Thermochromatium tepidum ATCC 43061: one gene and its partner. The protein of the gene in region 2 interacts with the protein of the main gene of each other region in a pairwise test. Links are inferred from orthologs where the notes say so. Each region holds a gene or a part of one and is shown on either strand. Other genes may lie near its edges.

Region 1 (3,725 bases), 180 kb from region 2 along the record:
GGCGTCAGCGGTCCCACGGTCAACTGGTACCCAGACAGGGTGTCGATATCGCGCTTGCGATCCCTGACCTCGATCACGACCGGCAGATGACCGGCGCGCAGCACCGGCACATTGGACAGTAGCCGTGCGAACCGACCGTTGCCGTCCCAGAACGGATGGATGTGCATGAACCCGAGCTGCTCGGTCGTCAAATCCTCATCCAGCCAGGCATAGATCGGCTCGATCGCGCGGGCATGGCCCATGACCTCCTGATGATCCTTCAGCGGCTTGCCGGAGATCGTCAGCCCCTCCTCGATGACGAATTTGGTCTCGCCGAGGGTCAGGGTGTTGCCTTCGATGGCGGTCGAGCCATGCGTCCAGAGATCGGGATCTGGGCCAGCAGCGCCGCGCGCAGATCGGGGTCGAGTCCCTGGAAGGCATGGAACCGGGAGAGTCTGTCGAGCTGACACATTAGGCTGCTTTCTCGGCGGATGGATCCGGCGGCGGTGGTGGGTCAGGGTGAGGCAAATCTACTTCTACGCAAAACGCCGCGTCTCGCCGCTGCCAGTGACATTCACGACACAGCGTCCGCAGAGTTCGGGATGTTCCGGATTGAGGCCCACATCGGCGCGATGGTGCCAACAACGCACGCACTTGGCATGCGCGGAGGCGCTGACACGCACCGCCAGTCCATCCAGCTCGGTTGCGACAGCATCTTCGGGCCTTTCGGCCAGCGGGTGCAGGCGCGTTTCGGAGACGATGAGCGCAAAGCGCAGTTCGTCATCGAGCCGGCCCAGCCTATCGAGCAGTGTATCTGAACAATACAGATCCAGCTCGGCGTCGAGCGATGAACCGATGGCCCCAGCCTTACGCGCCGTCTCCAGGGCTGGGCCGACCGCCAGGCGCACGCCGATCACCTGATCCCAGAAGGCGCGATCCATCGGATCGCCGGCATCGAGTGCAAATAGCCCCTCATACCAGGTCTCGGTGAAGATGGTCTCGGCACGCTTACCTGGAATCGCGGCCCAGATCTCGTCCGCCGTGAAGCTCAGGATGGGCGCGAGCCACCGGCTCATGGCCTCGATGATGTGATACATCGCCGTCTGGCACGAGCGACGCGGCAGACTGTCGGCCGGGGTGGTGTACTGGCGATCCTTGATGACGTCGAGATAGAAGCTGCCCAGGTCGACCACGCAGAACTGCTGCACCTTCTGATAGATCAGATGGAACTGATAGTCGCGATAGGCGGCGATCACCTCCTGTTGCAGCCGGTGCGCGCGATCAACGGCCCAGCGGTCGAGTGCGATCATCACGGTGGGCGCGACCAGATCGCGCGCTGGATCGAAGCCGGCGAGATTGGCCAGTAGAAAGCGCGCCGTATTGCGGATGCGCCGATAGGCGTCTGAGGTGCGTTTGAGGATCTCGTCGGAGACGCTCATCTCGCCGCGATAGTCGGTCGCCGCCACCCATAGCCGGATGATGTCGGCGCCGAGTGTCTTCATCACCTCCTGGGGGCTGACCACATTACCCTTGGACTTGGACATCTTCTCGCCCTTGGCATCGACCGTGAAACCATGGGTGAGCACCTGGCGGTAGGGGGCGCGCCCATACATGGCCACCGAGGTCATGAGCGAGGACTGGAACCAGCCGCGATGCTGATCCGAGCCTTCCAGATAGAGATCGGCCGGGGTGCTGAGTCCCGCGCGCCGTTCGAGCACGCAGGCATGGGTCACGCCCGAGTCGAACCAGACGTCGAGTGTGTCATGCACCTTGTCGTAGAGCGCGGCCTCCTCGGCGAGCAGATCGGCCGGCTCCAGCGCGAACCAGGCCTCGATGCCGTGCTTCTCGACCCGTTTGGCGACCAGCTCGATCAGATCCAGGGTGCGCGGGTGCAGCTCACCCGTCTCCTTGTGGACGAACAATGGGATCGGCACTCCCCAGGTGCGCTGGCGCGAGATGCACCAGTCGGGACGGTTGCGCACCATGCCCTCGATGCGACTCTGGCCCCAATCGGGCGTCCAGCGTACCCTTTCGATCTCGCGTAGGGCGGTGTCGCGCAACCCCTGCTTGTCCATACTGATGAACCACTGCGGGGTGGCGCGAAAGATGATCGGCGTCTTGTGGCGCCAGCAGTGCGGGTAGCTATGCGTGAAGCGGGTCTCCAAGAGCAGCGCCCCGTGCTGCTTGAGCACCTCGACTACGTGCTCATTGGCCTGGAACACGTTCTCACCCGCAAACAGCGGGGTGCCGGGTAGGAAACGCCCGTCGCCGCCGACTGGATTGTCGACGGCCAGGCCATAGCGTTGTCCGACGAGATAGTCTTCCAGACCATGACCGGGTGCGGTGTGTACCGCCCCGGTCCCGGCCTCCAGGGTCACGTGCTCGCCGAGGATGATCGGCACCTCACGCGCGTAGAAGGGATGGCGCAGCCTGATCCCCTCGAAGTCGCTGCCGCGCCCATAACCGACCACCCGATAGTCCTCGACACTCCAACGGTCCATGGTGTCCTTGAGTAGCCCCTCGGCGACCAGGAACCGCTCGCGCCCCTGCTCGGTGACGGCCTCGACGATCACGTATTCGAGTTCCGGGTTGAGCGCGACCGCCTGGTTGGCGGGCAATGTCCAGGGCGTGGTGGTCCAGATCACGACCGAGACCGGCCCCTGCCCACAGCCAGTGGGACTTCCATGACAGCGCTGTTCCAGGAGCGCCGGATCGACCACCGAAAAGCGCACATCGATTGCGATTGATGACTTGTCGGCATACTCGACCTCGGCCTCGGCCAGCGCCGAACCGCAGTCGATGCACCAGTGCACCGGCTTTTCACCCTTCTGCAAGTGCCCGTTGGCGATGATGCGCCCGAGCGAGCGGATGATCTCGGCCTCGAAGCCGAAATCCATGGTCAGATAGGGGTGCCCCCAGTCGGCGAGCACGCCGAGGCGCTTGAAGTCGGCGCGCTGCTTGTCGACCTGCTTGGCCGCATAGTCGCGACAGGCGACCCGAAACTCAGCGGCGCTGATCCTGTGGCCGGGCTTGCCGTGTGTCTTCTCGACCTGCAACTCGATCGGCAGGCCATGACAGTCCCAGCCCGGTACATAAGGGGCATCGAAACCATCGAGGGTGCGCGACTTGACGATGATGTCCTTCAAGACCTTGTTGACCGCGTGACCGATGTGGATCTCGCCGTTGGCATAGGGTGGGCCGTCGTGCAGGATGAAGGTCGGTGCGCCGGCGCGCGCGGCGCGGATCCGGCCATAGACGTCGAGCGCCTCCCAGCGCCTGAGCATCTCGGGTTCGCGCTGGGCAAGGTTGGCCTTCATGGCAAAATCGGTCTGGGGGAGATTGAGTGTGGGCTTGTAGTCGGTCACTGGGGTTCGATCCTGAAGAGACATGTCATGCCGGATGCGGCTTGATGATGCAAGCTACAAGCGGGCGCGCGCGGAATCAAGCCGTGCGTGATGGGACGAGATAGGGTAGGGAGGGATGGAGCCGTTATAAAATCGCCCCAACCACCTTCCTCCGATCGCCCGGACGGGATCGCGAAACCGAGGCACGCATACAACCCACGCAATCCACGCCTATCAGGCAGGATGCTGTTTGATCCGTGAAAGAAAAGACGCTTGACAAGCACCAGCTACGCATTGGGCTGTTCGTGATGCTCGATCTGCCCTGGATGAGCCATCCGTTTTTGACGAACAGCTTTAAGATTCGCAATCAGCGTCAGCTGCGCATCCTGCGCCAACTCGATA
Region 2 (3,144 bases):
GCGACCCCTGCCGAGGGCACGACCTATCGTTTTGCGCGTGAGGACCAGAAGCGCTTTCCGGACATCATCCAGGCCGGCACCAAGGAGGCCCCCTATTACACCAATAGCTCACAGTTGCCGGTCGGCTATACCGACGACCCCTTTGAGGCCCTGGCGATGCAGGAGACGCTCCAGAGCAAATACACAGGTGGCACCGTGCTGCATCTGTATATGAGCGAGCGGATCTCTTCAGCCGAAGCCTGCAAACGTCTGGTGCGCCGCGCCCTGGAGAACTTCCGTCTGCCCTATATCACGGTCACACCGGTGTTCTCTATCTGCCCCAAGCACGGCTATATCGCGGGCGAGCATCAGTTCTGCCCGATCTGCGACGAGGAGCTGATCGCACGCAAGCGCAAGGCCCAGTGCGCGAGCATGGACTGCCAGTCGATCCACTAAAACCAACCCGAACGGCCCGGTGCTGACCGCCCAAGGGCTGGTGCCGGTTAAGACCCGGACCCGTCGCACCAGCGACGAGTAGCAATCACGACGCATCGAAGTCAAGGAGAATGTGCCAATGCAAGACACTATCGAACTCAAGACCGAAGAACGGACCCCCTGCGAAGTCTGGACCCGTGTCATGGGCTATCATCGCCCAGTCTCAGCCTTCAATGCCGGCAAGCAGTCCGAGCACGCCGAGCGTTGTTACTTCAACGAGCAGCCGCGCGGTTCTCTGAAGCGGCAAGAACAGCGGGTTGCGGCTTAAAGAAAGGCCCTGACTGCCCACACGGCGGCTGAATACCTGTCCATGCCCGACGGCGCACCCTGTGTCACGTCCGACCAGCCTCAGACCGCTGAGCGGCTGAGGGTCGGCGGCTTTACGCGCCTGACGACCATCGACTATCCCGGCGAGCTGTCGGCGGTGGTCTTCTGTCAAGGCTGTCCCTGGCGCTGTCGCTATTGTCAAAACGGCGATCTACTGGACTCGACCGCCGTTGAATCGCTGATCGATTGGGCGGACATCCGTGCCTTTCTGCGCGGGCGGGTCGGACTGCTCGATGCCGTGGTTTTCAGTGGTGGTGAGCCGACCGTACAGACGGCGCTCGGTGCAGCCATGCGCGAAACCCGCGCGCTCGGTTACAAGATCGGCCTGCACACCAGCGGCGCCTATCCCGAACGCTTGCGCACACTTCTGCCGCTGATCGATTGGGTCGGACTCGATATCAAGACGCTGCCCGAGGACTATGCGGCCCTCACTGGCCTGCCCGATTCGGGTGAGCGTGCCTGGGCGAGTTTGGCCTTGCTGCTGGAAGCGGGAGTGAACCTGGAAGTCCGCACCACCCTAATGCCCGGCTGGACATCTGACTATCTGCACGTCCTGAGCTGCACGCTGGCCGCGACCGGCGTTCGGCGCTATGTGCTGCAAATCTGTGCGACCCAGCGGGCGCTCGATCCCAACCTGCCCGGCTACTCGATCATGCCGCGCGAACTCGTCGAAGCGGTCGACCCACTACTTTTCGAGCACCTCGACATTCGCGGGATGTGAAGGGAACGCGCTACCCCATTTCGATGCACGGACGCCCGGATTCGTAGACCTCCAGCCCCAGGGACGGATGCGGCAGATCGCGATAGTCCGTCGTTTCAGACGCCTCACAGTCCTCCCACTCAACGCCGAATGCCTCCAGATACTCGCGTGCCAGATGGATCGCCGGTTCGATCTGCGCCTTGACCTCGGAGCGCAGACTACCGCCGAAGTCGTCCAGCTCGACCGGCTGCACCCCGATCAACAGCAAATGGCGCGGATAGTCGCCGAGCAGATCGGCCAGCGCCAGCACCTCCTGAAAGCCGGTCTGATGCAGGCTCATCTTCTTGGCGCCCATGAACTTGGGCACCTCGTCGCCCTCGACCCGTTTGAGCGTGCCGGGCGGCAGGCCATAGTCGATGGCGTCGAACACCACCAGCACCTCGGCCCAGCGAATGTCGTCGACCAGATAGATGCCCTGGGTGCCGCCGTCGAGCAGACGCACACTGGGACCGAAGCGATAGCGGCGGGCGATCTCCTCGATCACCCGCACGCCAAAGCCCTCGTCGGCCCAGAGCACGTTGCCGATGCCGAGCAGCAGGACATTGGGGGCGTTGGCCTGCCGCGTTTCCCCCGCTCCCCGGCCCTCTCCCCCAGCAGGAGAGGGAGAAACGGAGTGCGACAAACCTAGTTGCGAAGCCCGGCTCATGGCCGGTCGTCCTTGAACATGCGCCACCCGCTGATCATCGTACTGATGAGACTCTGACGCGACATGATGTCCTCGCGGATGGCGGTATAGACGTGCAGCATCACGAACACGACGATGACCCACATCCCCCAGTGGTGCCACATGCGCACGTCCTGGCTCTGGCCGACGGCCGGGATGACCCAGCCGAAGAGTTCGTCCTGCCAGCTCCCCAGCCCGGTCTGCTCGGAATAGAGCGCAAACCCCGTGCCCATCATCACCAGACCGCCGACCGTGATGATCGCGACCATGAACAGATGCGCGAGCGGATTGTGCCCAACGTATTTGCGCGGCTCCGGTTCCTGGAAGGCATACCAGAGCAGCTCGTGTAACAGCTCACTCCAGAACGCACGCCGCCAGAAGGGCAAGGTGAACAACTGACGCGAATAGCGGTTGCCCACGACCGCCCAATAGAGCCGGAATAGGAAGCCAACCAGAAACACATAGCCCGCCGCGAAATGCAGGAAGCGAATGTTGCCCATCAAATAGTAATCGCCAGCCTCGCCCGGCAGACTCGGCAGCGGGTTAGCGATCAGATAGCCGGTGATAGCCAGGACCGTGATCGCGAGCGCATTGACCCAGTGCCAGATCCGCACCGGGGTCTGGTAGACATAGACGGCGGTCTGCTTGACCGTTGGGACGCCGGTGTACATACGCATAGCCTCCAAATCAGCGGACCTTGACCCGTGTCAGCTCCTCGCCGTCCGGGCTCATGATGTGCGTCGAGCAGGCCAGACAGGGATCGAAGCTGTGCAGAGTGCGCAGGACCTCCAGCGGCTGATCGGGCACCGCCACCGGCGTGTTCAGGAGCGCGGCCTCGAAGGCGCCGATATTGCCCGCTGGATCGCGCGGTGAGCCGTTCCAGGTGGTTGGCACCACGGCCTGATAGTTGGCGATCTTA

The links.
Region 1: the proteins of E6P07_RS06965 (region 2) and ileS interact in binary tests that used the Escherichia coli proteins (3 or more experiments, as listed by UniProt). The link is inferred for Thermochromatium tepidum ATCC 43061 from one-to-one orthologs.

What each region holds. Positions count from the first base shown.
Region 1 is NZ_CP039268.1:1,709,257-1,712,981, reverse strand. Bases 316-3,724 are described here. They hold ileS (isoleucine--tRNA ligase), read right to left. Parts: upstream 3,345-3,724; coding sequence 516-3,344; downstream 316-515. Other genes in these bases: E6P07_RS07750 (cyclic di-GMP phosphodiesterase), read left to right, coding at 3,581-3,724; E6P07_RS07760 (Fic family protein), read right to left, coding at 316-449. Outside these bases: more of E6P07_RS07760, read right to left, coding at 1-315; more of E6P07_RS07750, read left to right, coding at 3,725-3,725. UniProt on the Escherichia coli protein: Catalyzes the attachment of isoleucine to tRNA(Ile). As IleRS can inadvertently accommodate and process structurally similar amino acids such as valine, to avoid such errors it has two additional distinct tRNA(Ile)-dependent editing activities.
Region 2 is NZ_CP039268.1:1,529,485-1,532,628, forward strand. What follows is about bases 317-3,144. They hold E6P07_RS06965 (HyaD/HybD family hydrogenase maturation endopeptidase), read right to left. Parts: upstream 2,100-3,144; coding sequence 1,533-2,099; downstream 317-1,532. Other genes in these bases: E6P07_RS06950 (ribonucleoside triphosphate reductase), read left to right, coding at 317-435; nrdD (anaerobic ribonucleoside-triphosphate reductase), read left to right, coding at 554-742; E6P07_RS06960 (anaerobic ribonucleoside-triphosphate reductase activating protein), read left to right, coding at 785-1,522; cybH (Ni/Fe-hydrogenase, b-type cytochrome subunit), read right to left, coding at 2,204-2,896; E6P07_RS06975 (nickel-dependent hydrogenase large subunit), read right to left, coding at 2,913-3,144. Also shown: more of E6P07_RS06950, read left to right, coding at 1-316.